Regions from separate parts of the Brachybacterium sp. SW0106-09 genome, predicted to be linked through region 2. Evidence: predicted binding sites of a transcription regulator. Region 2 holds the regulator's gene; the other holds the start of a gene.

Region 1 (14,358 bases), on a different contig from region 2:
AAAAAAGTCAGTAGTGTTTAAGGCTAGCGCGAGGTCGTTGTACGCATCGATGATCTTATTGGCGCTCAACCCTGGGGTGACGACAGAAATTACGAACGTCGCATTCTCAAGCGCGCTTCCTTCGTCCACCCTTGATGACGTTTGAGTAGCGCCGTGCTGCCGGCGTTCCGAAATTTGCTCAGACAGACGCGTGATCAAACCAGCCAATACAATGTAGGCGTCAAAGAGTTCATCTTTGGATCGCTCAGTGAGAGTCCTCCGGGTAGCCAGTTTGGCTGTTAAGAAGGCTACTACCATGGCGCCAATGGTTGGGGCAAGCACTGCCCAGTATTCCGCTTCCACGCTTCCTCCTTGGGGCGTTCCTGTCGTTCGTATTCGCGAAGAGCCCAGTCGCGATCATTTGATGTTTCGCCAGGGTGATGTGGCTTCTGGTGGACCGTTGGCTTCGGCGCATACCAAGATCGCCGGGACGCTTGCGTCCCGGTCGCTTGCTACAGGTGTCTCTCCAATCGTCCGGCGTCGGCATGTCTCGCCGCGATCCGGATAGTTAGCCCACGTATTGGCCGAGTTTGCGATCGGTCCGGCATCGTCGCGTGAGCTTCGAGACGCTTCTGCCGCTGCGCCTCCCTGGCCTGTTGCAGATTCATATTGCACCGGGAGGCCTGAGCGACACAGCGAAATCATCCGGCCACGCCCCGCCTTGTGCAACCCGCCGCCCATCGAGTCTATGCAAAGCGGCGTATCAGACCTGCCGCTGGCGCTATGACCAGTCCGCGCTGGCTACCTCCAGAGCGCCCGTGATGTTGTGAGCGACTGAGGTGCGAGCGGTATGGCCGCGGTGGCGAGGGTGCCAGTAATCGCCTCCGCCTGCATGCTCTTCCCAGGCCGGAGCGGCCGCTCTGCCGTTCACATCGCTGGCGTAGCTGTCATCGCTCCCTTCTGGACAGCGGCGCTAGGTACCGCTCGGCGGGTATGAACACGTCACAGCATGGCAACCTCCCCTGTCTCGTCGGCCTGGACGGGGCTACTTTCAGGGCTACTTTGTCGCTGTCACCGAAGTTCCCGGGTGTGACTCGCTGTCGTAAAAGCCAGGTCGGAAGGAGTTTTGGGCTGATGCCGGACCCTACGGGACTGTTGGACCGAAAAACAGGTGGTTGCGGGTTCGATTCCCGTCTCCAGCTCGCTCCCCGGTCCCCTCGGGGCCGTGCGGCAGCCCCGCAGCGAGGAGCCCCTCGCCGGATCACTCCGGCGAGGGGCTCGTGCGTGCGGGGCGGGCCCGGTGGGTCAGAACGTCTCGTAGGACACCTTGTTCACCGTGAAGCCCTTGCCGGTCATGACGTTCCAGCAGGTCATCCCGTCGAAGCGGCTGGTGCACGCCACGTCGCCGCGCTTGGCGCTGCGGTCGTACTCGAGGGTGGGCGCGGAGTCGCTGAGGAAGGACGTGCCGCAGGCGCGCTCGGCGTCCTCGCCCGCGACGGTGATCGAGAACGGGCCGTTCTCGCAGTCCTCGAGCCCCGCCTCGGAGAAGTCCCGCTCCACGAGGGAGCAGGAGACGGAGTCCTCCTCGAGCTGGCAGCTGATGTTCCCGGTGGGGGAGCGCAGCTCGGACATCTCCTCGGCGCCCTCGGGGGCGGGGGAGACGGGATCCTCGGTGGTCTCCTCGGTCGTCTCCTCGGTGGTCTCCTCCGGAGCGGCCTCGGCGCTGGTCGTCGAGCTGTCGCGCTGGTACTGCCCCTCGTCGGGGGCGAACAGGGCGCGGGCGCCCAGTCCGATCACGAGCAGCAGGATCAGGGCGAGCACGAGGCAGCCGCCGCAGGCGATCAGGGCCCGCTTCCGGCTGCCGTCGTCGGAATCGTCCTCGTCCTGGGGCGGTCGGCCGACGGGTGGCGGGGCCGAGGCGGGGCCCTGCGACGCCGGACCCGGGGACACCGGGGCCTGCTCCCCGTAGGGGTACTGCTGCTGTCCGGAGGGGCCCTGAGCGGCGGTCGGATGCTGCGCGGCGGAGGCGGCGGCGCCCGTGGCGGCGGCGGACGCGGCGACGGCCGGCATCTGCCGGGTCGACGGACCGGCCTGCGGGGCGGGCGAGGCCTGCGATGCCGGAGAGGCCTGAGCGGACGGGGACGTCTGCGCGGCCGGGGCGGCGCCGAGCGGGACCACGGAGGCCTTCGGCGACAGCCGCACCGAGGAGGTGCCCTCGGTCGGGCTCTGCGCGGAGGGCGACGGCTGCGCGTCAGGCGCCGGCCCGCCCACGGGGGCCTGCTGCGCGGGCGGGGCCGGGGGCGGCGTCGTGCCGGGGCGCTCGTCGGCGGAGGCGTCGGCTCCCGCACCCGCGGCGCCGGCCGCGGCGGCGCCGGTCGCTCCGGCGGCGGTCCCCCAGACGAGCGCCTCGGGGACCTCGTCCCAGGCGGAGGCGCTGTCGTCGGGATCGGCCTGCGGTGCCGACGCGGGCCGCTCCTCGGGAGCCTGCGACTCCTGCGCGGCGGTCCACGCCGACTCCTCGGGCGCCCGATCCTCGTCGGGGACCACCTGGTGCAGCTGGGTGGGCTCGCCCTCGTCGAGGTCGTCGTCCTCGTCGGGCTGCAGGGTGCCGGCCTCGTAGGCCTGCTTCGCCCACTGGTTCGTGGCCAGGATCCACTGGCGCGCGACCTCGGGGGCCGAGGGGTTCATGACGATCAGCCGATGCAGCTGGGGGTGCTTCTCGGTGAGCTCGAGGAGGCGTTCCGGACTCGTGCCCGGATCGGCCGCCTCCTCCGCCGTCGAACGGTGCTCTGCCACCGTGCTCTCCCTTCCTTACGGGGTCACGGCAGGGCGCTCGCGGCTCGCGGGGGCGGCCTGCCGATCCATGAGAATGGCACACCGGCGCGCTCCGAGGCACTGCGAGGCGGCCCCTCGCAGCGGTGACCCGCAGGTCATCGGGTCCTCGCGGCCCGCCCGTCGGGCCTCCCGGGATGCGGGATGACCTGCGTCGACCTCCTCGTCCCGAAGCCTCTCACCTCGCCCGCGGACGATGTGACGGGCGTCTCGTGCGCCGTGACGCAGTTGACGCCCCGTCGGCGCGGGCGGGTTCAGTCCGCGCCGATCACCGGCAGCGCGGTGGTGGTCGTCATCGGCTCGCCGTGGGCGTCCAGCGGACGCACCTTCAGCCAGTAGACGCCGTGCCCGCCGAGGGTGAGGGTGAGGGTGCCGGCCTCGTCCACCGCCGGGAACTCGTGCCCGCCGAAGAGGTCCCGGACGGTGCGCCGGTCCATCCCGGTCATCTCGAGCCTCGCGGTGACCGGCTGGGAGGACAGGTTGAACACGCACAGCAGCGTCTCGGCGTGCCACTCCGCGTCCTCGCCGTGCTCGGCGCCGTCGTAGGTGCGGGTGAAGGCGAGCACCCGCTCGGAGTCCGCCGGGATGTTCCGGTACGCGCCGAGCCCGAAGGCATCGTGCTCCTTGCGCACCGCGAGCACCCACCGCACGAAGTGCAGCAGGGAGCCGGAGTGGGCCATGTGCGCCTCGACGTTGGTGGTCGAGTAGTGGTAGACGAGCGACTGGATCACCGGCAGGTAGAGCTTGCCCGGGTCGGTGTTCTCGCTGAACCCGGCGTTGCGGTCCGGGGTCCACTGCATCGGGGTGCGCACCGCGTCGCGGTCCTCGAGCCAGATGTTGTCGCCCATCGCGATCTCGTCCCCGTAGTAGAGGAACGGGGAGCCGGGCAGGGAGAGCAGCAGGGCGTGGATCAGCTCGAGCTCGGAGCGGGAGTTGTCCAGCAGCGGCGCCAGGCGCCGACGGATGCCGACGTTCGCGCGCATCCGCGTGTCGGGCGCGTACCAGCCGAGCATCGCCGAGCGGTCCTCGCCGGAGACCATCTCGAGGGTCAGCTCGTCGTGGTTGCGCAGGAAGGTGCCCCACTGGGCACCGGCGGGGATCTCGGGGGTGTCCTCGAGGATGTCGATGATGTGCCGGGCGCTGCCCTCGCGCAGCGCGTAGAACAGCCGCGGCATCACCGGGAAGTGGAAGCACATGTGGCACTCGGGCCGCTCAGGGGTGCCGAAGTACTCCACCACGTCGGCCGGCCACTGGTTCGCCTCGGCGATGATCACGCGGCCCGGCCAGCTCTCGTCCACGAACTCCCGCAGCTCGGCGAGGAACTCGTGGGTGGCCGGCAGGTTCTCCCCGTCGGTGCCCTCCTCCTCGAAGAGGTACGGGATCGCGTCGGCGCGGAACCCGTCGATGCCCTTGTCCAGCCAGAAGCGCACCACCTCGAACATCGCCTCGCGCACCGCGGGGTTCTCGAAGTTCAGGTCCGGCTGGTGGGAGAAGAAGCGGTGCCAGAAGAACTGCCGGCGCACCGGGTCGAAGGACCAGTTGCTCTCCTCGGTGTCCACGAAGATGATGCGCGCGTCCTGGTACTTCTCGTCCGTGTCGGACCAGACGTAGAAGTCCCCGTACGGGCCCTCGGGGTCGGAGCGGGACTCGAGGAACCAGGGGTGCTTGTCGGAGGTGTGGTTCATCGGCAGGTCGATGATCACGCGGATCCCGCGCCGGTGCGCTTCGGAGACCAGCCGCTCGAAGTCGGTGATCGAGCCGAACTCCGGCAGCACCTGCTCGTAGTCGGAGATGTCGTAGCCGCCGTCCCGCAGCGGGGAGGCGAAGAAGGGCGGCAGCCACAGGCAGTCGATGCCGAGCCACTGCAGGTAGTCCAGGCGCTCGATGAGCCCGGTGAAGTCCCCGGTCCCGTCGCCGTTGCCGTCGGCGAAGGCGCGCACCAGCACCTCGTAGAACACGGCCTTGCGGTACCAGTGCGGGTCGTAGTCGACCCCTGGGCCCTGCGGGGAGAACTGGGCGGGGTTCAGGGGCATCGGGACCTCCACGGCGGCTGGGACGGCGGACGCGATGCCCCCACAGTAGTGTCCGGCGCGGTCGTGCGAGGCCCTGGGAGGCCGACGGACCGGGCGGTCTCCTCCCGCCCCGTCGGGCGCGAGGCCGGGGGCCCGCCCCCGCGGCGGGACCGGCGCGCTCTCGGACCGGATCCGGTCCCAGCCCGGCCTCAGTCCCGGATCCGCCAGTCCACGGGTCCGGCTCCCTGCGCCTCGAGCAGCGCGTTCACCTGCGAGAAGGGACGGGAGCCGAAGAAGCCACGGGAGGCCGACAGCGGGCTCGGGTGCGGGCTCGCCACATGCGGAACCTCGCCCAGCAGCGGGATCAGCGACTGCGCGTCGCGGCCCCAGAGGATCGCCGCGAGCGGCCCGCCGCGTGCCACCAGGGCGCGGATGGCGTGCTCGGTGATCTCCTCCCAGCCGCGACGTCGGTGGGAGGCCGGGGCGCCGGGCGCGACGGTGAGGACCCGGTTCAGCAGCAGCACCCCCTGGTCCTGCCAGGAGGAGAGGTCGCCGTGCGCGGCGGGGACGATGCCGAGATCGCTCTCGAGCTCCTTGTAGATGTTGGTCAGGGAGCGGGGGAGCGGGCGCACGTGCCGCTCCACCGCGAAGGACAGACCGATCGGGTGACCCGGCGTGGGATACGGGTCCTGGCCGACGATCAGCACCCGCACCTCGGACATCGGCCGGGCGAAGGCGCGCAGCACCGCCTCGCCGGCGGGCAGGTAGCCGCGGCCCGCGCGGACCTCCTCACGCAGGAAGCCGCCGATCTCGTGGAGGCGGTTCTCGACGGGACGGAGGGCCTCGGCCCAGTCTGGGGCGATGATCTCGGTCAGGGGAGCAGCCATGGAGGCAGTCAACCATCCGCGCGCGGCGCCGTCGGGGCGCGTCGGCCCCTCCCGGCGAGGCATCCCTCACGACCTGCGCAGGGCGGCGGCGTGGCAGCCCGGGGGAGCGGTCGCAGGTGCGTAGCCTCGGTCCATGCCCTCCGCCTCCGACGAGCCCGCCCGCGCCGACGCGCGCCCCTCCGACGTCCCGTCGTCGGAGCGCATGTCGTCGGAGCGCACGGCGTCCGAGCGCGTGCCGTCCGAGGTCGCGCTGCCGGGGCCGCAGGGGGCGCTCACCGAGCGGGACCGGCGGATCCTCGCGCTCGAGGGGCGCACCTTCCGCTACGTCGGCGCGAAGGAGCGGGCGATCCGCGAGGAGATCGGCCTGTCGAAGGTCGCCTACTACGTGCGGCTGAACGCCCTGCTCGACGAGCCGGCGGCGCTGCGCGCGGCCCCCGCCGTCGTCAACCGGCTCCGCGCCCGGCGCACCTCCGAGGACGGCGGCGCCTCCCTCGGCGGCGACCATCGCGTGGCCTGAGCCATCCGTCTCCGGGGCGTGTGCTCCACCCCCGATCCGGGTCGACCATGTTAAATGGGTCCGTGGCTGATTCCCAGTATCCCTACCCGCCGGACCGATTCGACGACGAGGCGGACGCCGTCACCTTCCACGGCGCCCACCGCGCCGAGCTCCCCTTCTGGCGGGAGAACCTGCTGTACATCATCATCATCGGCGCGGCCGTGGTGCTGCTGGTGGTGCTGCTCTTCGTGATCGGTGGCATGGGCGGCGGCGACGACGGCGCCGAGGGCCCGGCCTCCGCGTCGGAGAGCGCCTCGAGCGAGGCCGCCCCCGAGGAGAGCCCCTCGGAGGAGCCCGCCCCGGAGCCCGACCTCTCCGTGCCCGTCCAGGTGATCAACGCCGGCAGCATCAACGGCCTCGCCGGCACCTGGCAGGAGGAGCTCCAGGGCGAGGGCTGGGAGGACGTCAGCGTCGCCACCGCCGACAGCCCCCAGCAGGAGCCCGTCGTGTTCTACCGCGACGAGGCAGATGCGGACACCGCCCAGGCACTCGCCGAGCAGGTCGGCGCCGGCGAGGCGCGGCAGAGCGACGAGTACGACTCGCCCCTGACCTTCATCGCGGTCACCGAGCCCGGTGGCGGCGGCGAGGGCGACGGCGACCAGGGTGATCAGGGCGGCGAGGGCTGACCCCTCCCCGCACGCCCCTGCGGCCCCGCGACGCGCCGCTCCTCCTGAGGGAGGGGCGGCGCGTCCGCGTGTGCGCGCCGGGCGGGGTGCCCGCCCGTCGGCTCCGTTCGGAGAGGGTGACCGCCGACGACGTCCGGGCCGGACGACGGGGCCGTGTCCGCTCCTCGCGGAGAGTTAGCACTCTCAGGGGCAGAGTGCTTATGATGATCTGGCACTCGGTGCACGGGAGTGACAGCCCTCGCGCACATCGCCTCCGCGCACCGGGACCTGAACATTCCGGCCCCGTGAGGGCGTCGGCGCCGTGGGACATGAACACGGAGTCGGCTCCCGTCCGTCGCGGGCACTGGGCCGGGTGGACATCACAGACACGGGAGAGATTCCACAATGGCCAAGCTCATCTCTTACGACGAGGAGGCCCGGCGCGGCCTCGAGCGGGGAATGAACCAGCTCGCCGACGCCGTCAAGGTCACCCTCGGCCCCAAGGGTCGCAACGTCGTGCTCGAGAAGTCCTGGGGCGCCCCCACCATCACCAACGACGGCGTGTCGATCGCCAAGGAGATCGAGCTCGACGATCCCTACGAGAAGATCGGCGCCGAGCTGGTGAAGGAGGTCGCCAAGAAGACCGACGACATCGCCGGCGACGGCACCACCACCGCCACCGTCCTCGCCCAGGCCCTGGTCAAGGAGGGCCTGCGCAACGTCGCCGCGGGCGCCAACCCGATCGCGCTCAAGCGCGGCATCGACCAGGCCGTGGCCGCGGTCTCCGAGACCCTGCTCAAGCAGGCCAAGGAGATCGAGACCAAGGAGCAGATCGCCTCCACCGCCGCCATCTCCGCGGCCGACCCGGCCATCGGCGAGCTCATCGCCGAGGCCCTCGACAAGGTCGGCAAGGAGGGCGTGATCACGGTCGAGGAGTCCAACACCATGGGCCTCGAGCTGGAGCTCACCGAGGGCATGCGCTTCGACAAGGGCTTCATCTCGCCGTACTTCGTCACCGACGCCGAGCGCCAGGAGACCGTGCTCGAGGATCCCTACATCCTCCTGCTCTCCTCCAAGGTGTCCTCCGTCAAGGACCTGCTGCCGCTGCTGGAGAAGGTCATCCAGGCCGGCAAGCCGCTGGCGATCATCGCCGAGGACGTCGAGGGCGAGGCCCTCGCGGTGCTCGTGGTGAACAAGCTCAAGGGCTCCTTCAAGTCCGTGGCCGTCAAGGCCCCCGGCTTCGGCGACCGCCGCAAGGCGATGCTGGAGGACATGGCCATCCTCACCGGTGGCCAGGTCATCGCCGAGGAGGTCGGCCTCAAGCTGGAGACCGCCGGTCTCGAGCAGCTCGGCCAGGCGCGCAAGATCGTCGTCACCAAGGACGAGACCACCATCGTCGAGGGCACCGGCGACGCCGACCGCATCGCCGGCCGCGTCTCCCAGATCCGCGCCGAGATCGAGAACTCCGACTCGGACTACGACCGCGAGAAGCTCCAGGAGCGCCTCGCGAAGCTGGCCGGCGGCGTCGCCGTCATCAAGGCCGGCGCCGCGACCGAGGTCGAGCTCAAGGAGCGCAAGCACCGCATCGAGGATGCCGTGCGCAACGCCAAGGCCGCCGTGGACGAGGGCGTCGTCGCCGGTGGCGGCGTCGCGCTGCTGCAGGCCGGTGCGGACACCTTCGGCAAGCTCGCCCTCGAGGGCGACGAGGCCACCGGTGGCAACATCGTCAAGGTCGCCATCGAGGCACCGCTCAAGCAGATCGCGGTCAACGCCGGTCTCGAGGGCGGCGTCGTGGCGGAGAAGGTCAAGAACCTTCCCGTCGGCCAGGGCCTGAACGCGGCCACCGGCGAGTACGAGGACCTGGTCTCGGCCGGGATCATCGACCCGGTCAAGGTGACCCGCTCCGCGCTGCAGAACGCGGCGTCCATCGCGGGCCTGTTCCTCACCACCGAGGCCGTCGTGGCCGACAAGCCGGAGCCCGAGGCCCCGGCCGCCGGCGGCGACATGGGCGGCATGGGGGGCATGGGCGGCATGATGTGATCTCCTGATCACCTGCCGCTCCACCCGAGCGCTCGACGAGCCCCGATCCTCTGACGAGGGTCGGGGCTCGTCGCTGTCCGTGGAGGCGGGAATGGGCAGTACTCCCCATGGTTGCGGCGGGCACCGGCGCCTATGGTCGGGTGCGGGGGAGACATCAACGTCACACGGAGGGGAACCATGTTCCACGGAGCAGACACCGGCCAGCTGCAGGACTTCGCGCAGCGGCTGGGAGAGAGCTCGGGACGCACGTCGGAGCTGCTCGACGAGGCGACCACCTGGAGGCTGAGCCGTTCGAAACCCGCAGGGCTGGAACTGGAGCGGTATCTCCTCATCGACGACGGCGACCCCGCCACCGTATGGGTGGCAACGTGTCCTGCTCTCGATGCCGTGGCAGGGAACGGGTGGAGCGCGTGAGCGACCCGGTGCCGCGACGAGGAGTCCTCGCCGCGGCGGGAACGGGCCTGCTGCTGTCGCTCCTCGGATGCGACGACGAAGCCGAGGACCCGGCGCCGTCGACGACGGTGCCGGACGGTATGCCGACCACGGCGGTCGGCGTCCTCGAGAGCGCGGACCTCGCCCCGCCGCCCGAGGAGACGTCGATACAGGGGACCGCCTTCGAGCGCATGGTGCTCGTCGACGACGCGGACCCGCGGACCGTCCGGGTACGTCTCAGCGAGGTCCGCTGATCGTCTCCACCGGAGCGCCGGAGGACGATTCCGCCCTGTGCACGAACGAGCGGCCGCGCAGCGCGTCACGTCCGTGCTCGTGGAGCTCTCCGTCCTCGTCTTCGCGCTGCTGGGCCTGGTCTGGGGCGGGATCCGCGGCATGTCGATCTCCTTCGACCAGGCGATCCCGGGCCTGCCGGTGACCGTGGGGCAGATGTATCTGGCCCTGCCGATCGCGGGCGTGCTCATCGCCCTGTCGCCCTCGAGGACCTCGTGCGCGCCGCGCGCGGCGACGACATGCTCGCCGGTGACGACGCCCCCTCGTGGAAGGGTCGGGCGGCGGGGTCCTCGCCGCCCGGGCCCTCCCTCACGGGCCTCGCCGTCGGGGTCTCGCAGTCCGGGTCCGCCGCCGGCCCGGTCGTCCTCGAGGGTCAGCCGGGGCACTGCCGGTCCGGGCGTGGTCGGCCGGTGGCGCAGGGCGTGCCACTACGGCATATATGCCGTAGTGGCACGCCCTGCGCCATGACCTGACCATGCCCGGGCCGCGAGAGGGCGGGGAAGGGCTGCGTGGGGGTGGGGCAGCGCCCCGAGGAGGTGGGGAACAGCCCCGAGGGGGTGGGATAGGGCCGCGAGGGGCGGGAGAGGAGCACGAGGAGGTGCGGCGGAGCCGGCGAGGACGCGCCGGCCGGTCCGCGGCCGGTCAGACGAGGAAGATCGGGATCGCACCCGGATGACGGGCGTGCACGATCGCGAGGAAGACGACCACGTCGAACAGCAGGTGCACGATCAGCACGTACAGCAGCGAGCCGGTGCGGGCGAACAGCCAGCCCTGCAGCAGCGCGAAGGGCGCGGTGAGCAGCGGCCCCCAGGCCTGGTAGCCGAGCTCCCACAGGAACGACACGAAGATCGTCGCCTGCAGCAGGTTCGCGGTCCACACCCCGAAGTGACGGCGCAGCAGCGCGAAGCAGGTGCAGATGAAGAACAGCTCGTCCCAGGTGCCCACGAAGTTCACGCCCGCGAAGAAGCGCGCCACCTCCCCGCCGTCGGCCAGGTGCGGCCAGTTGCGGTAGACGCCCGAGGTGATGAAGTAGAACGGAAGGATCAGCCAGCCCAGGAAGGGCACGGCCACGATGTAGCCCTTCTCGAGGCGGGTCCACGGCTCGCCCGTGCGCAGCGGGAACCGGATCGCGCGCCGGCGCAGCAGCAGACGGTCCACCGCCGCCGGCACCAGCACCGCCAGCAGCAGCACGGCGCCGATGGTGAGGAAGCGGTCCCAGTCCACCGAGGCGACGACCGAGGTGGTCGAGACGATGGCGATCCCGATCCCGATCAGCGCGAGGTCCTTCGCGAGCTCCCGGGAGACGAGCACCGCGCCGAGCAGGCTGAGGGCCAGCAGCAGGTGACCCCAGCCTGCCAGCTGCAGGGCGAACAGCAGGAACGCGGAGGCGGACACCCCGACCGCCGGCAACAGCGCTAGGCGTGAGGCGGAGGAGGGCTCCGCGGGGGCGGCGGCCGACGGCGTCGTCATGTCCTCAGCATGGCAGGAGCGGAACCGCGACGGGACACGCCCTGCCGCGTCGGGCCGCGCCCGTCGTGCGCGAGGATGGAGCGATGGCACCCACCGACGCGCAGCCGCCCGCCCTCTCGCTCCTCACCCAGAACATCCGGTACCACGACGAGAGCACCCTCCCCGGTCAGGCCGACCACTGGCCCGAGCGGGCCCCGGTGCTCGCCCGGCTCCTCGGCGAGGCCGACGCGGACGTCGTCGGCCTGCAGGAGGTGCTCGCCTCGCAGATCCCCGTGATCGACGAGACGCTCGCCGCCACCCACCTGCGCCTCGGCATCGGCCGTGAAGGAGGCGGACGCGGGGAGCACAACCTCCTGCTGCTGCGCCGGGACCGGTTCGAGGTGCTGGACTGGGACCAGCTGTGGCTCTCCGAGGAGCCCGACCGGATCGGGTCGACGGGCTGGGACGCGATGTGCCCGCGGATCGCGGTGTGGGCACGGGTTCGGGACCGGGAGAGCGGGGACGACTTGGTGGCCGCGGTGACGCACCTGGACCACGAGGGGCACGAGGCGAGGGCGACAGGCGCGGGACTGCTCGCCCAGCACCTGCGCGAGGCGGCCGACGGGGCGCCCGTGGTGCTGCTGGGCGACTTCAACGCCGCAGGCGGCGACAGCATCCCGTGGCGGGTGCTGCGCGACGCCGGCTTCGAGGACGCCCACGACGTCGCCTCCGCGCAGGTGGGGGAGGACATCGGCACCTTCCCCGACTACGGCACGCCGGAGACGGGCGGGATCCGGATCGATTGGATCCTCGTCCGTGACCTCGTCGTCGAGGAGTACGCGGCCCGGGTTCCGCTGCACGAGGGCCGCGCGGCGAGCGACCATGCGACGGTCACCGCGCGGGTGCAGCCGACGGGGCGCTGACGCGCCTCCCGTCCCGCCTCACATGTCGCGGGCCGAGGTGAGCAGCTGCGATCCGCCCGCGCACACGGCGGTGAGCTCGATCAGGTCGCCCGCGTCGGAGACGTCCGGTCCCTTCTCCTGGGCGAGCGCGGGCGACACGTCGACCCAGCCGCCCGGGCAGTCCTGGACCTCGCCCTCGAGGGTGGGGACGAGCGCGGCGAGCACTTCGTCCTCGGAGACCGGCTCCGGCGCGCCCGCCCCGCCGTGGTCGGAGGCGCCGGCCGCCGCCGTGTCGGAGACGAGCTCGTCGACCTGCGCGGGCTCCAGCTCGATCACCGCCTGCCACCAGTAGTCGTCCTGGGCCGGGAACGGCACCCTCTCGTACGGGTCGGTGAACCGGCCCTCGGCGATCGTCACCGCTCCCACGGTCTCGAGCACGGGGAAGTGCTCCTCGACGAGCTCGGGGGAGTGCAGGACGAGATCGGGCTGGTAGTACCGCTCGGACGCTTCGTCCCGCACCCAGTCGGGCTCGTCCCGGTCGGTGCCGCCGCCCAGCGGGCCGCAGCCGCCGAGCAGCGCCGCGGCGAGGAGCGCGCCGGTCAGCGCCCGGGCGGTCGCGCGCTGGGCGGTGCCTCGCGGCGAGGGTCGGCGTGCCCGCGCACTGCGGCCCGCCGGACCATGCGTCGGTCTCTCGTCGTCCATGGCTCCCCCTTCGTCCCCGGCGCCATATCTACCAGGTGCCGGGACCCGGGGCGGCAGGGCAGGGGCCGGGGAGCGGCGGTCTCAGAGCCCCCAGGCCTCGGCGAGCAGCTCGAGGCTCTTCAGCCGGTCCGCGGGGTCGTAGTGGTAGGCGGTGAGGATCAGCTCGTCGGCCTTCGTCGCGGCGACGATCTCCTCGAGCTGGGAGACGACGGTGGCGGGGGAGCCGACGGCCTTGATCGACAGGGTCTGGTCCACCTTCTGCAGGAGGTGCTCCGGGGCGACCTCGGTGATGTCCCGCGGGGGCTGGATCTTCTGCCGCTGCCCGGTGACGACGCCGAGGAACATCTGCTGCAGGGTCGTGAACTGGCGCTGCGCCTCCTCGTCGGTCTCGGCGACCACGAGGTTCACGCCCACCATCGTGTGGGGCTGCTCGATCTGCGCGGAGGTGGCGTCGGGGTCGAAGTGGGCGCGGTAGGTCTCCAGCGCATGCAGGTACTGGAAGGGCGCGAAGTGGGAGGCGACCGAGAAGGGCATGCCCAGCTGCGCCGCCAGGCGCGCACCGTTCGCCGTCGAGCCGAGGATCCACATCGGCACCTCGGTGCCGCGGGCGACCTCCGCGGTGATCGGCAGTCCACCGGAGGCGGGCACCTCACGGGACCAGTCCCGCATCTGCTCGACCGCGGCGATGAAGGCGCCGGGCTCGGCGGAGGTGCGGGCCAGCAGCTGGGCGGTGAGCTGGTCGGTGCCGGGCGCGCGGCCGAGGCCGAGATCGATCCGGTCGCCGTGGAACTGCACGAGGGTGCCGAACTGCTCGATCACCGCCAGCGGCGAGTGGTTCGGGAGCATGATCCCGCCGGAGCCGACGCGGATCCGCTTCGTCATCGAGGCGGCGCGGTCGATCAGCAGCGAGGTCGCCGAGGAGGCGAGGGAGTCGGTGTTGTGGTGCTCGGCGAACCAGTACCGCTCGTAGCCGAGACGGTCTGCGACCTGCGCGCCCTCCATCGAGGCGGCGATGGCGTCGCGGGTGCTCTGGCCGTCGGAGATGGAGACGAGATCGAGGATCGACAGGGGCACGTGAGGAGCGTTCATACTGCTCAGGCTATCGACGCGGGCGTGGGGCGGGGAGGGCGCAGGGTGAGAGGTTCTCGACCCCGTCGGCGGGAAGCTTCCGCACCCCGGATGCGTTCCCGGCGACATGAGGATCTCCCTGCTCGACCGCTCCCGCACGCGCGCCGGCCGCGACGAACAGGCCGCCCTCGCCGACAGCGTCCAGCGGGCAGTCGCCGCCGAGCAGCTCGGATACCGCCGCTTCTGGGTCGCCGAGCACCACACCGTGCCGGGCATCGCCAGCGGCGCCCCGGCCGTGCTGCTCGCCGCGATCGGGCAGCGCACCGCGCGGATCCGGCTCGGCTCCGGCGGGGTGATGCTGCCGAACCACCGCCCCCTCGTCGTCGCCGAGCAGTTCCTGATGCTCGAGGCGCTCACGCCGGGACGCATCGACCTCGGGCTCGGCCGCTCCCTCGGCTTCACCGCCCCGGTCCGCGAGGCAATGGGACGCACCGAGGCGAGCACGGAGGACTTCGCGGCCGAGGTGGGGCAGGTGCGCGACCTGCTCGAGGGCGCCGCGCCGCTCACCGCCCGGCCCGTCGCGACGGAGCCCCCGCCGATGCA
Region 2 (13,914 bases):
ACCACATCGCCCAGCAGTCCCTCCGGGGCGGGGTGCTCGGGGGTGCCGGGGGTGAGCTCGTCCATCGGGAAGCTCATCACGTCGGTGGGGCCGGGCAGGTCCAGCCACTGCACGTGCAGCTTCTCCATCGCCTCCTCGTCCACGAAGATGATCGACATCTCGGTGGCGGGGTGGAGGTGCATCGCCTCGAAGACGAAGCGGCTCAGCTCCACGAACTCGCGCTCGTCGACGACGGCGGTGGTCTCGTTGCGGATCTCGATGGTCATGCTCAGTTCCCCTTGCTGCTGCGGTGGCGGGAGTCGCGGGTGCCGCCGGGTCGGATCTCCCAGCGCCCGTACGCCTCGACGATGTCGCTGACCAGCCGGTGGCGCACCACGTCCCGGGAGGAGAGGCGACAGAAGGAGATGTCGTCGATGCCGGAGAGGACGTTCTCGACCACGCGCAGGCCGCTCTGGTGACCGCCGGGGAGGTCGACCTGGGTGACGTCGCCGGTGACGACCATGGTGGAGTTGAAGCCGAGGCGGGTGAGGAACATCTTCATCTGCTCGGGCGTCGTGTTCTGCGCCTCGTCGAGGATGATGAAGGCGTCGTTGAGGGTGCGGCCGCGCATGTACGCCAGGGGCGCGACCTCGATGGTGCCGGCGCCCATCAGACGCGGGATCGACTCGGGGTCGAGCATGTCGTGCAGCGCGTCGTAGAGCGGGCGCAGGTAGGGGTCGATCTTCTCGTTCAGCGAGCCGGGAAGGAAGCCGAGCCGCTCGCCCGCCTCGACCGCGGGACGGGTGAGGATGATGCGGTTGATCTGCTTGGAGAGCAGCTTCTGCACCGCCATCGCGACGGCGAGATAGGTCTTGCCGGTGCCGGCCGGACCGATCCCGAAGGTGATCGTGGAGCTCTCGATCGCCTCGATGTAGCTCTTCTGCCCCATGGTCTTGGGGCGGATGGTGCGGCCTCGCGACGAGAGGATCGTGCGGGAGAGCACCTCCTCGAGCTTGCGGCCGCTCGCCCGGTCGTCGCCGAAGAGGTTCGCGGCGCGCTGCACGGCCTCGGCGGTGACGGGCTGGCCGGTGCTTGCCAGCTCGATGAGGGAGCGCATGATGTGCTCGCCGCGGCGCAGCGCGTCGTCGGTGCCGCGCAGGGTCACCTGGTGTCCGCGCACGTGCACGTCGGTGTCGGGGACAGCGTCCTCGAGGGCGGCCAGCGCCTGGTCGTTCTCCCCGAGCACCTGGAAGGGGCTGAGATGGTCGGGGATCGCCAGCTTCCGCTCGCGCACCTCGGGGGCGCGTCCGGGAGCCGGGCTGAGGGGGTCTGTCACAGTTCTCCTTCTGCGAGCGTCCCGCCCGCGAGGACGTGCGCGTGCACGTGGAAGACGGTCTGTCCGGCGCTCGCGCCGGTGTTGAAGACGAGGCGGAAGTCGCCGTCGGCCTGCTCGGCGGCGACCTTCGCGGCGACGGTGGCGGTGTGGGCGAGGAGCGCGGGGTCCTCGGCGAGCTCGGTCACGTCGCGGCGGTGCTCGCGCGGGACCACCAGGACGTGGACGGGCGCCTGCGGATGGAGGTCCTTGAAGGCGATGACCTTCTCGTCCTCGTGGACCCGATCCGAGGGGATCTCCCCGGCGAGGATCCGGCAGAAGATGCAGTCGGGATCGTGACGCAGTGTGTCGTTCCGGTTGACGCTCGTACCCATGGTCGCGAGTCTACGGGAGCGACGAACACCACCCCTCCTTGGGGAAGCCCCTGAAAGTATGAGAAGTTTAAAGGACTATGACGAAGCTCGGAATCCTCCTCAGCAGTGCCCGCCCCAACCGAGTCGGCGAGAAGGTGGCCCAGTGGGTCAGCGCCTCGGCCTACGGCCGCTTCGAGATCGACCTCATCGACCTGCGCGAGGTCGCCCTGCCCTCCTTCGACGAGCCCTCCTCGCCGAAGTCCGGCGCCGAGAAGACCACCGACCACGGCCGTTCCTGGGCCGAGCGGATCGCCGCGCTCGACGCGATCGTGATCCTCACCCCGCAGTACAACGGCGCCTACCCGGGCGCCCTGAAGAATGCGATCGACTTCCTGTTCCACGAGTGGGAGAACCTGCCCACGATCCTGGTCGGCTACGGCTGGGGCGCCGCGAACGAGGTGCTGCCGCTGCTGGAGACCCTGATGGGCCGCGTGGGCGCCGACGTCGTCGGCTCCGTGGGCCTCGGCTTCCGCGAGGACCTCTCCGTCGAGGGCGAGCTGTTCGTCACCGAGGAGAAGGCCGCCGCGCTGGAGACCGCGCTGGCCGCGCTCGAGACGAAGGTGCTCTCCCCGGTCGGCTGATAACCGCTCCCTCACGTCGCAGGACCCCGCCGGCGCCGAGCGTCTGCGGGGTCCTGTCGTCGGCGGGGTCCGCCGGTGGGCTCAGCCCCAGCGGCCGACGAGCGCGCTGAGCACCGCGAGGGCTGCGGGGCCGGCGGTGGAGGAGCGCAGCACCTCGGGGCCCAGCAGCACGGTCTGGGCACCGGCCTCGCGCAGGGCGGCCAGCTCGGATTCGTCGATCCCGCCCTCGGGGCCGACGACCACGACGATCTCCTCGATGCCGGCCTCGCTCGCTCCGCGCAGCTCCTCGGCGAGGCTCATCACGCCGACGGACTCCTGCTCGTGCAGCACCAGCACGAGCGTCCCGTCGGCCGCGCGGACGCGCAGGTCCTCGACGAGCGCGCTCGTGGTCAGCGGGGCGTCGACGGCGGGGATGCCGGGCCGACGGCACTGCTTGACGGCGGCGCGGGCGGTGCCCTCCCACTTCGCGCGGCCCTTGGCGAGCTTCTCCCCCCGCCATACGGAGACGGAGCGCTTCGCGGTCCACGGGACGATGCGGTCGACGCCGAGCTCGGTCGCGGACTCGACGGCCTGCTCGTCGCGGCCGCCGGTCGCGAGGGCCTGCACCAGCGCGAGTCGGGGCAGACGCTGCACAGCCGGGGACGGGTCCGCGAGCAGGCGCAGGTCGAGCGCCTCCTTGCGGGCGGCGGTGACCTCGGCGAGGACCTGTCGGCCGGGGGCGTCGGTGAGGAGCAGCTGCTCCCCCACCCCGATCCGGGCGACCTTGGCCGCGTGGCGGCCCTCGTCGCCGGCGAGCTCGAGCTGGTCTCCCTCACGGGCGGCGGCGAGGGCCTCGTCGAGGATCAGGAAGCCGGGCGGGGTGGTGGGCACGGGCTCTCCCGCCTCAGAGGTTCAGGCGCTCGCGGAGCTTCGCGAACGGGCCGCCGTGGTTCTTGGGGCGGGTGGCCTCGTCGCCGCGGAGGGCGGCGAAGCGCTCGAGCAGCTCGCGTTCCTCGTCGGTGAGCGCGGTGGGCACGTCCACGTCCAGGACCACACGGATGTCTCCGCGGCGCTCGCGGCGCAGCGGGGTCACGCCGAGGCCCTTGAGGACGATCTCCTCGCCGGGCTGGGCGCCGGGACGGATGTCGAGCTCCTGCTCCCCGTCGAAGGTCTCCAGCGGGATCGTCGCGCCGAGCGCGGCGGTGGTCATCGGCACGGAGACCGTGGTGACCAGGTCGTCGCCGGCGCGGTCGAACATCTCGTGGTCCTTGACGGACAGCTCCACGAAGAGGTCGCCGGAGGGGCCGCCGGCCTCGCCGGTCTCGCCCTCGCCGCGCAGCTGGATACGGGTGCCGTTCTCGACGCCGGAGGGGATGCGCACGGTGACGGTGCGCTCGGTGGCGGTGCGTCCGTGGCCGGAGCAGCCGGTGCAGGGGCTCTCGATCACGTCACCGTGGCCCTCGCAGGTGGGGCAGGGCGCCATCGTGACCATCTGGCCCAGCAGCGACTGCTGGACGCGCTGGACGTGGCCGGAGCCGTTGCAGGCGGTGCAGCGGGTGGGGCTGGTGCCCGGCTCGGCGCAGGAGCCGGAGCAGCGCTCGCACAGCACGGCGGTGCGGAAGGTGACCTCCTGCTCGGTGCCGAAGACGACGTCGCGCAGCTCGATCTTCACCCGGCGCAGCACGTCGCCTCCGCGGCGCTGGCGCGGGACGGGTCCCTGGGTGCGCCCGCGCATCCCGGAGGCTCCGGCGAACATGTCGAAGATGTCGTTGAAGTCGAAGCCGGCGCCGCCGCCGGGGAAGCCGCCCATGCCCGGACCGCCGCCCATGTCGTACTGGCGGCGCTTGTCCGCATGGGAGAGGGTCTCGTACGCCTGGGAGACCTTCTTGAACTTCTCCGCCGCCTCCGGGTCCGGGTTGACGTCCGGGTGGAGGGTGCGGGCGAGCTTGCGGTACGCCTTCTTGATCTCCTCGGTCGAGGCGTCGCGGGAGACGCCGAGCAGCTCGTAGTAGTCGTCGTTCACAGGCGTGGGTCCTTCACAGGGGGTCGGAGGTCGGTGACGGCCGGCGACGGGCGCGGAGGCCCGCCGGCGCGGTCATTCGAGGAATCGGGAGATGTAGCGGGCGATCGCCTGGACGGTCGAGATCCCGGCCGCGTAGTCCATGCGGCTGGGGCCGAGGATCGCGAGGTGGGAACCGGCGCCGTAGCCCGCGCCGACGAGCGCGGCCTGGTGCAGCGCCCGGTCGTGGAGCTCGGAGCCGATCCGCACCTGCACGTCCCCCGGGGAGACGTGCATCTCGGTGAACAGGCGCAGCAGCACCAGCTGCTCCTCGAGGACGTCCAGCAGCGGCTCGACGTCGCGGGCGAAGTCCTCGGCGGAGCGGGCGATGTTCGCGGTGCCCGCCATCATGATGCGGTCCTCGGCGCGGGTCGCGGCCAGCGCGGTGAGCGCCTCGGCCACCTCCGCGGCGGCGGGCCGCTCGGGGACGGGCAGGGACTCGAGGTAGTCCGTCAGCGGGCCTGCGAGGTCGGTGACCTCCCGGCCGGCGACGGCGCGGTTCAGCTGGTCGCGCAGCGCCGCGTAGTACTCGGCGGGGCGGCCGGCGATGACGGGGACGGTGCGCTGGTCCACCCGCCCCGACTCGGTGATCAGCACGACCAGCAGCAGCGAGTCCGCGACCTTCACGAGCTCGACGTGGCGGATGCGGGCCTGGCGCCGGGCCGGGTACTGCACCATCGCGACCTGCTGGGTGAGCTGGGCGAGGAGGCGCACGGTGCGGGCCAGGAGCTCCTCGACGTCCCCCGCGTCCTCGAGCAGGGCACGGATCGCCCGCTTCTCGGCGGTGGAGAGGGGCTTGACCATCGCGACGTGGTCGACGAAAGCGCGATATCCCTTGTCGGTGGGGATGCGGCCCGCGGAGGTGTGGGGCTGATGGATCAGCCCCTCCTCCTCGAGGACGGACATGTCGTTGCGGACGGTCGCCGCGGAGACGCCGAGCTCGTGCCGCTCCAGCAGCGACTTCGAGCCGACGGGTTCGCGCGTGGAGACGTAGTCCTCGACGATGGCGCCGAGGATCTGGAGCTTGCGGTCGTCCATGTCGTGCACCTCCTGCCGCGCGGTCCGGCACCGGGGCGTCCCGGCGCCCGGGTCTCCCTGGACATTGGCACTCTCCCATGCCAAGTGCCAATCGTACGCGTCCGCGGCGTGCTTCGCAGGGAGGCGTTCGCCACGGGGCTACAGTGTCCGCCGTGTCCACCCCGCCTGCTCGCTTCCCCGACCGGTACGGCGCCGATGTGCTCTCCTCCGGTCCGCCCGCCCATCACCGCCGCCGCCCCGTCGGCCGCGAGGTCCCCGCGCAGCGCGACCTCGTCGTCGAGGAGGCCTCGACCGGCTTCACCGGCGCGATCACGCGCGTGGAGAAGACGGCCGGGGAGCTGATCGTCGAGCTGGAGGACGGCCGCGGCCGACGCCGCACCTTCCCGCTCGGGCCGGGCTTCATGATCGACGGCCAGCCCGTCGTCCTCACCCGCCCGCAAGCGGCGCAGAAGGCGCCTGTCCGCAAGCGCTCCGCCTCCGGCTCGGTGTACGTCGAGGGGGCGAAGGCCCGCACCGCGCGTGCGTCGCGGATCTGGGTCGAGGGCACCCATGACGCGGAGCTGGTGCAGAAGGTGTGGGGCCACGACCTGCGGATCGAGGGCATCGTCGTCGAGCAGCTCGAGGGCGCCGACAACCTCGCCGAGCGCGTGCGCGAGTTCGGCCCCTCCCCCGGCCGCCGGCTGGGAATCCTGGTGGACCACCTGGTGAAGGGGTCGAAGGAGTCCCGCATCGCGGCCGAGGTGATGGCCCTGCCGGGCGCTCGTGGGAACGTCACCGTGCTCGGCCACCCCTACGTCGACGTATGGCAGGCCGTGAAGCCCGCGCGCGTGGGACTGAAGGAGTGGCCGCACATCCCCAAGGGGACGGACATCAAGGTCGGCTCCCTCGCCGCGCTCGGCTGGCCTCACGAGGACAAGGCCGACATCGGCCTGGGCTGGAAGCGGATCCTCTCCACGGTCCGCTCCTACGCCGATGTCGAGCCGACGCTCTCGGGGCGCATCGAGGAGCTCATCGACTTCGTCACCGTCGACCAGGGGTGACTCCGCCGCGGCACGGGACGTCGTCGCGGGCCGTCGACGCCGCCCGACGGTGCGTGCACGCGGTCCGGGTCGGCGGCCCTCGGGAGCCCACCAGGGGGATATCCCCCAGCGGATTCGGCGGACCGCCGCGCTGACCGCGGGGTCCCCGGCTCGTTAGGGTGAACCCGTCACCCGAGACGACGGCCCCCGCGCCGACCGAGACGAAGAAGGATCCCATGAGCCAGACTCCGCATCCGCACGACCCGTACGGCACCGAGCCCGGCACCCCCACCTCCGACTCGCTGCCCGAGCAGCCTGCCGAGCGCCCGGCCTCGGACCACCTCGACATCGACGCCCCTGCCGCCCCCGCGCCGCAGGAGCAGGGCAGCGCGACCTCGGACCCGGCAGAGCATCCCTACGATCCGTTTGCGCAGTCCGCTCCCAGCGCGCAGCCGGCCCCCGCCGCGCAGCATGATCCGTTCGCGCAGCAGGACCCCTACGCGCAGCCGGGCTCCGCTCAGCAGGCGGATCCCTACGGGCAGTCCGCGAGCTCGGCCGCTCCGGCCGCGGCGCCGGCCTCCCCCTACGGGGCGCCCTCGCCGTCCCAGCCCTCCGCGCAGCCGGCCCATGCCCAGCAGCCGTACGGGCAGCAGCAGGCTCCGCATGCCCAGCAGCACGCTCCCTACGCCGCCCACGGACAGACCTCAGCCGGAGGAACCATGAACCCCGACCAGACCCCCGCCCACGTCAAGGGCGTCTTCGACGGCCCGCTGATCGGTCAGCCCACCACCGAGTCCGACACGAAGCTGTGGGCGATGTTCGCGCAGCTCTCGGCGATCGTCGGCTATGTGATCGGCGCCGGCTTCCTCGGCTGGCTCGGCCCGCTGATCATCTTCCTGGTCTACAAGGACCGCAACCGCTTCGTCCGCTACAACGCGGCGGAGGCGCTGAACGCGGCGATCGCGACCCTGATCGTGGAGATCGCGCTCGCCATCGTCTTCACCATCATCACGGTCATCACCTTCGGCTTCGGCTCGGTGCTCTTCGCCCTCATCGGCGTCCCGGCGCTGGTCCACGTCGTCTTCGCCATCATCGGCGCGGTGAAGGCCTACCAGGGCGAGTGGTGGAACTACCCCGTCAACATCCGCCTCGTGAAGTGATCCACTTCCACAGCGTCTGAACCTCGGCCGACGGCCGGATGCAGGAGCCCCCGGGAGTCGCTCCCGGGGGCTCCTGCATGTCGGGGCGCGGGCGGCCGACCTCGCGCACCACAACCGGATGCCGCGCGCCGGAACCGGATACCGCGCGCCCGGGCCGGACGCCGCGGGTCAGGACTCGACGCCGCGGGCCGGGTCCTGCCGCACGGCGCCGCGGCCCGTCACATCCAGTTCACGCCGTCCTGCTCGAACTCGGCGAGGCGGTGGCGCGCCATTCGCCGCAGCAGGTCCTCCGGCATCGGCGTGTCGTAGGGGAGCTTCACGCTGCCCTTGCCGGTCTCGAGCCCCTCGAGCTCCGCGGCGAAGGCCTCCTTCGCGCTCGGGGTGACGGTGAAGTTCGCGTGCGCCTTGTGAGCGCTGATGGCGAGCAGGATCGTGCCGCGGGGGTGGACGAAGGCGGGGCTGCCCCATTTGATCGCCTCGGTCGCCTCGGGCAGCTCCTCGCGCACCAGGTTCCGCAGCTCGGCGAGGCGAGTGCGGGCCGGGTCCTCGAGGGCGGCGAGGTACTCGTCGATCGTCGTCGGGCGGGATCCTGTCGGTGGCGTCATGCGGACAGTGTGCACCTCGGTGATCCGTGGGACCAGTGGATCGACGACGAGAGAGCACGGCTGCCGGGGCAGAGAGCAGGAGGAGGCTCGAGCTCGAGGGGCTCGGTCATCGAGATCGTTCCGCGGCCGACGGGTCTCAGGGCACGAGGTCGCGGATCACCGCGTCGGCGAGCAGACGCCCTTCCCTGGTGAGGACCGCGCGGCCTGCGGCGAGGGCGTCGGGATCGAGGTGGCCCCGATCGCGGTGCACCTCGAGCATCGAGCGGTTCTGCTCGGGCACGACGTCGACGGCGAGGCCGTCGGCGATCCGCAGCTCGAGCATGATGCGCTCGACGAGCCGGTCCTCGGCGGCGACCTGCTCGCTGTCCGCGACGGGCAGTTCGCCGGAGGCGAGCATGCGCGCGTAGCGGCTGGGATGCTTCACGTTCCAGGAGCGCAGTCCGTCGCGGTGGCGGTGGGCGCCGGGTCCGATCCCCCACCAGTCCCCGCCCTTCCAGTAGGCGAGGTTGTGGCGGGAGCGGTGCTCGGGGGTGCGGGCGAAGTTGGAGACCTCGTACCAGGTCAGGCCCGCCTCGCACGTGAGGTCGTCGACGAGCTCGTACTTGTCGGCCATGTCGTCGGGGTCGGGCGCCTCGATCTCGCCGCGGCGCAGCTGCCGGGCCATGGCGGTGTTGCCCTCGATGATCAGCGAGTAGGCGGAGAGGTGGTCGACCTCGCAGGCCAGGGCCGCGCGCACGGAGGTCTCGACGTCGGCGACGGTCTCCCCCGGCGTGCCGTAGATGAGGTCCAGGCTCACCTGCAGCCCGGCGTCCTTCGCCCACTGGACCACCTGCGGCACCCGGTCGGGGTCATGGGTGCGGTCCAGGGTCGCGAGCACCGACGGGATCGCGGACTGCATGCCGATCGAGACGCGGGTGATCCCGCCGTCGGCCAGGCGCGAGAGCGAGGCGCGGGTGACCGAGTCGGGGTTCGCCTCGGTGGTGACCTCGGCGCCCTCCGCGAGCGGGATCAGGGAGCGCAGGTGGTCGAGCATCCGCACGAGGTCGTCGGCGGGCAGGAGGGTGGGGGTCCCGCCGCCGAAGAAGACGGTGGAGATCTCCTCGTATTCGTACCCGGCCGCGCGGTCCGCCGCGAGGGTCAGGTCCATCTCGGCCATCGCGTTGTCCGCGTACTCGGCCTGGGACCCGCCGCCGCCCAGCTCGGCGTTCGTGTAGGTGTTGAAGTCGCAGTACCCGCAGCGCACGGCGCAGAACGGAACGTGGATGTAGGCGGAGAGGTCCTTCACGACCGTCACAGCCCGAGACCGAGACCGAGGCCCCGTCCGGTGGAGCGCAGCCGCTCCGGGAAGTCCTCGCGCTCGCCCGCTCTGGCGAGCGTCTTCTGCGCGGCGCCGACGAGGGTCTCGTACAGCACGGTGCCGCTCGCCTCCGCCCAGTCGAGCAGGGCGCGGGCCTGCGCGGCGTCCAGTCCCCGGAAGGCGTCGGCGATCGTCACGCCGTGGTCCGCCCGCTCGAGCACCTCGATCGCGTCGCCGGCGCGCACCTCGCCCTCGACGAGCACGCGGAAATAGGCGCCGGCCCGGCCCTGGTCGGTGAAGGCGCGGCCCCAGCGGCGGTCCCCCATCCAGGCGGCGAAGGTGCCGCAGGGGTTGCGGGGGCAGGTCGCCTCGAGCTCTGCGCCGCCGATCCGCCAGCGCTCCCCGATCACCGTGTGGTCGGTGTCCTGGCCGACGGTGGCGAGGTTCTCGCCGAAGAACCCGTCGGGCAGCTCGTGGCCGAGCGCGGAGGCGTAGGCCTCGCGCACCTCCCGGGAGTAGGCGTAGACGGCCTTGAAGATCCCGCCGTGGTGCTCACGGTCGCCCTGCACGTCGCCGAGCACGCCGTGGGTGAGGAGCGTGACGGGCCCGTCGGCCGGGCGCTTGTCGATCCCGCTCATGAGGGAGCGCTCGCGCACCTCGAAGAGCTGGGCGACCGTGCACACCGCGCCGAGCCGGCCGCCGCCGGGTTCGAAGGCGACCTCGAGCGGGTCGAGGCGGCGCGGGGCGGTCTCGGGCAGCGGGCCGGGCGCGGTGCTCACTTCTTCTTCTTCTCGTCCTTCGAGGGCTCGGAGGCGTCGGAGGAGAGCGCGGCGATGAAGGCCTCCTGCGGCACCTCGACGGAGCCGATGTTCTTCATGCGCTTCTTGCCCTCCTTCTGCTTCTCCAGCAGCTTGCGCTTGCGGGAGATGTCGCCGCCGTAGCACTTGGACAGCACGTCCTTGCGCATGGCGCGGATGTTCTCGCGGGCGATGATGCGCGAGCCGATCGCGGCCTGGATCGGGACCTCGAACTGCTGGCGGGGGATGAGGTTCTTGAGCTTGCCGGACATGTCCACGCCGTAGGAGTAGGCCTTGTCGCGGTGCACGATCGCGCTGAACGCGTCGACCGGCTCGCCCTGCAGGAGGATGTCGACCTTGACCAGGTCCGCGGTCTGCTCGCCGGAGACGTCGTAGTCCAGCGAGGCGTAGCCGCGGGTCTTGGACTTCAGCTGGTCGAAGAAGTCGAAGACGATCTCGGCCAGCGGCAGGGTGTAGCGCAGCTCGACGCGGTCCTCGCTGAGGTAGTCCATGCCGCCGAGGGTGCCGCGCTTGGACTGGCACAGCTCCATGACCGCGCCGATGAACTCGCTGGGCACGAGGATCGTCGCCGAGGCGACGGGCTCGCTGATCTGGTTCACCTTCCCCTCGGGGAAGTCGGAGGGGTTCAGCACCTCGATCTCGGTGCCGTCCTCCATCACGATCTGGTAGACCACGGAGGGGGCGGTGGAGATGAGGTCGAGGTCGAACTCGCGCTCGAGTCGCTCGCGGATGATCTCCAGGTGCAGCAGGCCCAGGAAGCCGACGCGGAAGCCGAAGCCGAGGGCGGTGGAGGTCTCCGGCTCGTAGACGAGCGCGGCGTCGTTGAGCTTGAGCTTGTCCAGCGCATCGCGCAGCACGGGATAGTCGGAGCCGTCGATCGGGAACAGGCCCGAGTAGACCATCGGCTTGGGATCGGCGTAGCCGGCCAGCGGATCGGTCGCGCCGCGCACCGAGGTGGTGATCGTGTCGCCCACCTTGGACTGGCGCACGTCCTTCACGCCGGTGATGAGATAGCCGACCTCGCCGGCGCCGATGCCCTGGGTGGGGTGCGGCTCCGGGGAGCTCACGCCGATCTCGAGCAGCTCGTGGTGGGCGCCGGTGGACATCATGTCGATCCGGTCGCGGGCCTTGAGGAAGCCGTCGACGACGCGCACGTAGGTGACGACGCCGCGGTAGGTGTCGTAGACGGAGTCGAAGATCATCGCGCGGCAGGGGGCGTCGACCTGTCCCTCGGGGGCGGGCAGGGTGCGCACCACGTGGTCGAGCAGCTCGGGCACGCCCACGCCGGTCTTCCCGGACACGCGCAGCACGTCCTCGGGGTCCACGCCGACGAGCTGGCCGATCTCGGCCGCGTACTTCTCGGGCTCGGCGCCGGGCAGGTCGATCTTGTTCAGCACCGGGATGATGGTCAGGTCGTGCTCCATCGCGAGGTACAGGTTCGCGAGCGTCTGCGCCTCGATGCCCTGCGCGGCGTCGACCAGCAGGATCGCCCCCTCGCAGGCGGCGAGGGAGCGGGAGACCTCGTAGGTGAAGTCCACGTGCCCGGGGGTGTCGATCATGTTCAGGGCGTAGTTGACGCCCTCGACCTGCCAGGGCATGCGCACGGCCTGGCTCTTCACGGTGATGCCGCGCTCGCGCTCGATGTCCATCCGGTCGAGGTACTGGGCGCGCATGGCGCGCTCCTCGACGATCCCGGTGATCTGCAGCATCCGGTCGGCCAGCGTCGACTTGCCGTGGTCGATGTGGGCGATGATGCAGAAGTTGCGGAGCCGCTCCTGGGGTGTCGACGCGGGAGCGATGTCCCGTGCCTCATCGGCAGCGATCCTCGGGGTCACCGGCATTCGTCCTCTCGTCGATGGTGTGCCGAGCGCGCATGCGCCGGGCATCGGTCCATGGTCTCATGTGCCGCACGCGCCGCGGCGTCCCGCGGGCGGCCGACGGGCCGACGTCACAGCGAGGCCGACGGGATCACCCGGCCGGGCGCCCGTCCCGGAGGAGAGCACCGGGCCGGGACGATCACCGCCCGTCGGCCTCCCCCGCGCCCGCCAGGCGCCGCCCGGCCCGCGGCACACCACCGGGGAAGGTGAGGGGCAGCGCCGCGGCCGTGCCGGGGTCGCGGCCGTCCATCGCCTGCACGTGCACGTGCGGCTCCATGCTGTTGCCGGAGTTCCCGCACCGGGCGAGCACCTCCCCCGCCGCGACCCGCTGTCCGATGCCCACGGCGATGCTGCCCTGCTGCAGATGGCACAGGACCACGAACGCCGCCCGGCCGCCGCGGGCGACCTCGAGGACGACGTGGTTCCCGGCGAGTCCCTGCCAGCCCCGGCGCAGTCGACGCCGCTGCGTGAGCGCGTAGAGCACCGACGGCAGACCGCGATGGGCGCGATGGTCGGCTTCCCCGTCGTGGACGTGCCGGACGGTCCCGTCGGCCGGGGCCAGCACCTCCAGGCCGAAGCCGACGAAGTGCTCCGGCGGCTCGGGCAGCAGGAACGACATCGGCGTGAACGGCGCCGTCCGGCCCCGGTCGTCGAGGGGCACCAGGTCGATCGCGCACGTCGAGGCGCCCAGCGTCGTCCCGTGGCTGGGGACGCGGTCCGCCGGGCTGTTGCGCACCAGCGCCGCCCCGCGCAGCGGGCTCACGAGCCCCAGCGGGCCCCTCTCCCCTCTCGCCGCGCTCACCCCTGCTCCCCGGCGGGCTCAGGCGGCGGGGTGGAAGTAGGTGGTGCCCAGCGATCTCGTGACGGCGCCGGTGACGCGCTGGAGCTGCTCCATCTCGTCCTCGAAGTCCTCGGTGATGTCCTCGAGCTGGCGGAAGCGCAGGCTCGCGAGCGCGCGGCCGACGATCCTGCGGCCCGGCTCGGCGGTGCCGAGGCGGTCGAAGCTGTTGCCGTGGAGCTTGGCGAGGGTCTCGAGCGCCTCGTCGATCTCGCTGAGGCAGTACGCGACCGAGCGCGGGAAGATCGAGTCCAGCAGCAGGAACTCGATCGCGCCGGAGACGCGCACGCGGCCGCGATAGGAGCGGATGTACGCCTCGTGCGCGCTGCAGGAGCGCAGCAGCAGCACGGTCGCCGCGTCGGAGGTGTCGGAGAGGTCGTGGGCCTGGAGGTTGCGGGCGAGCATGTCGACCCGTTCCAGCAGCTGGCCCACGCGCAGGAACAGCCATGCCTCGTCACGGGTCATCGACGCGTCCAGCAGGCCGTTGACCATGGCGCAGCGGTCCTTGGCGAACTGGAAGGCGCCGTGCATGCGGGAGGGCCGCACGACGCGGGGCATGCCGAGGGTGGCGGTGTTCAGCGACTCCCACACCTCCGTGGACAGCGCCTCGCGCACGCCGCGGGCGTTCTCCCGCGCGGCCTGGAGGGCGCCGGCGACGGAGGAGGGGTTCGCCCGGTCGGTGACCAGGCGCTCCAGCACCCGCTGCACCGTCAGGTCCTCGGCCTGCACGTCGGTGACGCCGAAGATCCCGTACACGCCCGCGCAGGAGTCGACGGGGTCGAGGGAGGCGTCCTCGGTGATCGACTGGAGCGACACGCCGAGGATGCGCGCGGCCTGGTCGGCCCGCTCCACGTAGCGGCCGATCCAGAACATCGCGTCGGCGATCCTACTGAGCATCATGGCGGTCCTCCTCCTCGT

The links. The regulator HrcA, encoded in region 2, represses chaperone genes, less so after heat shock. The targets are predictions, from matches to a motif close to TTNGCACTCGNNNNNNNCGAGTGCNAA.
Region 1: the regulator HrcA is predicted to act here: its motif matches at 7,067-7,093, upstream of groL (chaperonin GroEL).

What each region holds. Positions count from the first base shown of each region.
Region 1 is NZ_BCAK01000030.1:15,461-29,818, reverse strand. It holds gene Y09_RS17290 (hypothetical protein) at 1-342, opposite strand, end outside; gene Y09_RS12680 (hypothetical protein) at 1,285-2,775, opposite strand; gene treS (maltose alpha-D-glucosyltransferase) at 3,066-4,844, opposite strand; gene Y09_RS12670 (uracil-DNA glycosylase) at 5,033-5,710, opposite strand; gene Y09_RS12665 (DUF3263 domain-containing protein) at 5,844-6,227, shown strand; gene Y09_RS12660 (LytR C-terminal domain-containing protein) at 6,290-6,892, shown strand; gene groL (chaperonin GroEL) at 7,277-8,911, shown strand; gene Y09_RS12650 (hypothetical protein) at 9,089-9,325, shown strand; gene Y09_RS12645 (hypothetical protein) at 9,322-9,597, shown strand; gene Y09_RS12640 (CPBP family intramembrane glutamic endopeptidase) at 10,277-11,104, opposite strand; gene Y09_RS12635 (endonuclease/exonuclease/phosphatase family protein) at 11,188-12,006, shown strand; gene Y09_RS12630 (hypothetical protein) at 12,025-12,687, opposite strand; gene Y09_RS12625 (LLM class flavin-dependent oxidoreductase) at 12,769-13,776, opposite strand; gene Y09_RS12620 (MsnO8 family LLM class oxidoreductase) at 13,883-14,358, shown strand, end outside.
Region 2 is NZ_BCAK01000001.1:31,706-45,619, reverse strand. It holds gene ybeY (rRNA maturation RNase YbeY) at 1-266, opposite strand, end outside; gene Y09_RS00190 (PhoH family protein) at 269-1,315, opposite strand; gene Y09_RS00185 (histidine triad nucleotide-binding protein) at 1,312-1,686, opposite strand; gene Y09_RS00180 (NADPH-dependent FMN reductase) at 1,764-2,306, shown strand; gene Y09_RS00175 (16S rRNA (uracil(1498)-N(3))-methyltransferase) at 2,388-3,176, opposite strand; gene dnaJ (molecular chaperone DnaJ) at 3,190-4,308, opposite strand; gene hrcA (heat-inducible transcriptional repressor HrcA) at 4,381-5,382, opposite strand; gene Y09_RS00160 (DUF3097 domain-containing protein) at 5,526-6,422, shown strand; gene Y09_RS00155 (DUF4870 domain-containing protein) at 6,638-7,561, shown strand; gene Y09_RS00150 (iron chaperone) at 7,780-8,166, opposite strand; gene hemW (radical SAM family heme chaperone HemW) at 8,303-9,460, opposite strand; gene Y09_RS00140 (MOSC domain-containing protein) at 9,457-10,242, opposite strand; gene lepA (translation elongation factor 4) at 10,239-12,122, opposite strand; gene Y09_RS00130 (M23 family metallopeptidase) at 12,298-12,960, opposite strand; gene Y09_RS00125 (alpha-E domain-containing protein) at 12,979-13,896, opposite strand; gene Y09_RS00120 (circularly permuted type 2 ATP-grasp protein) at 13,883-13,914, opposite strand, start outside.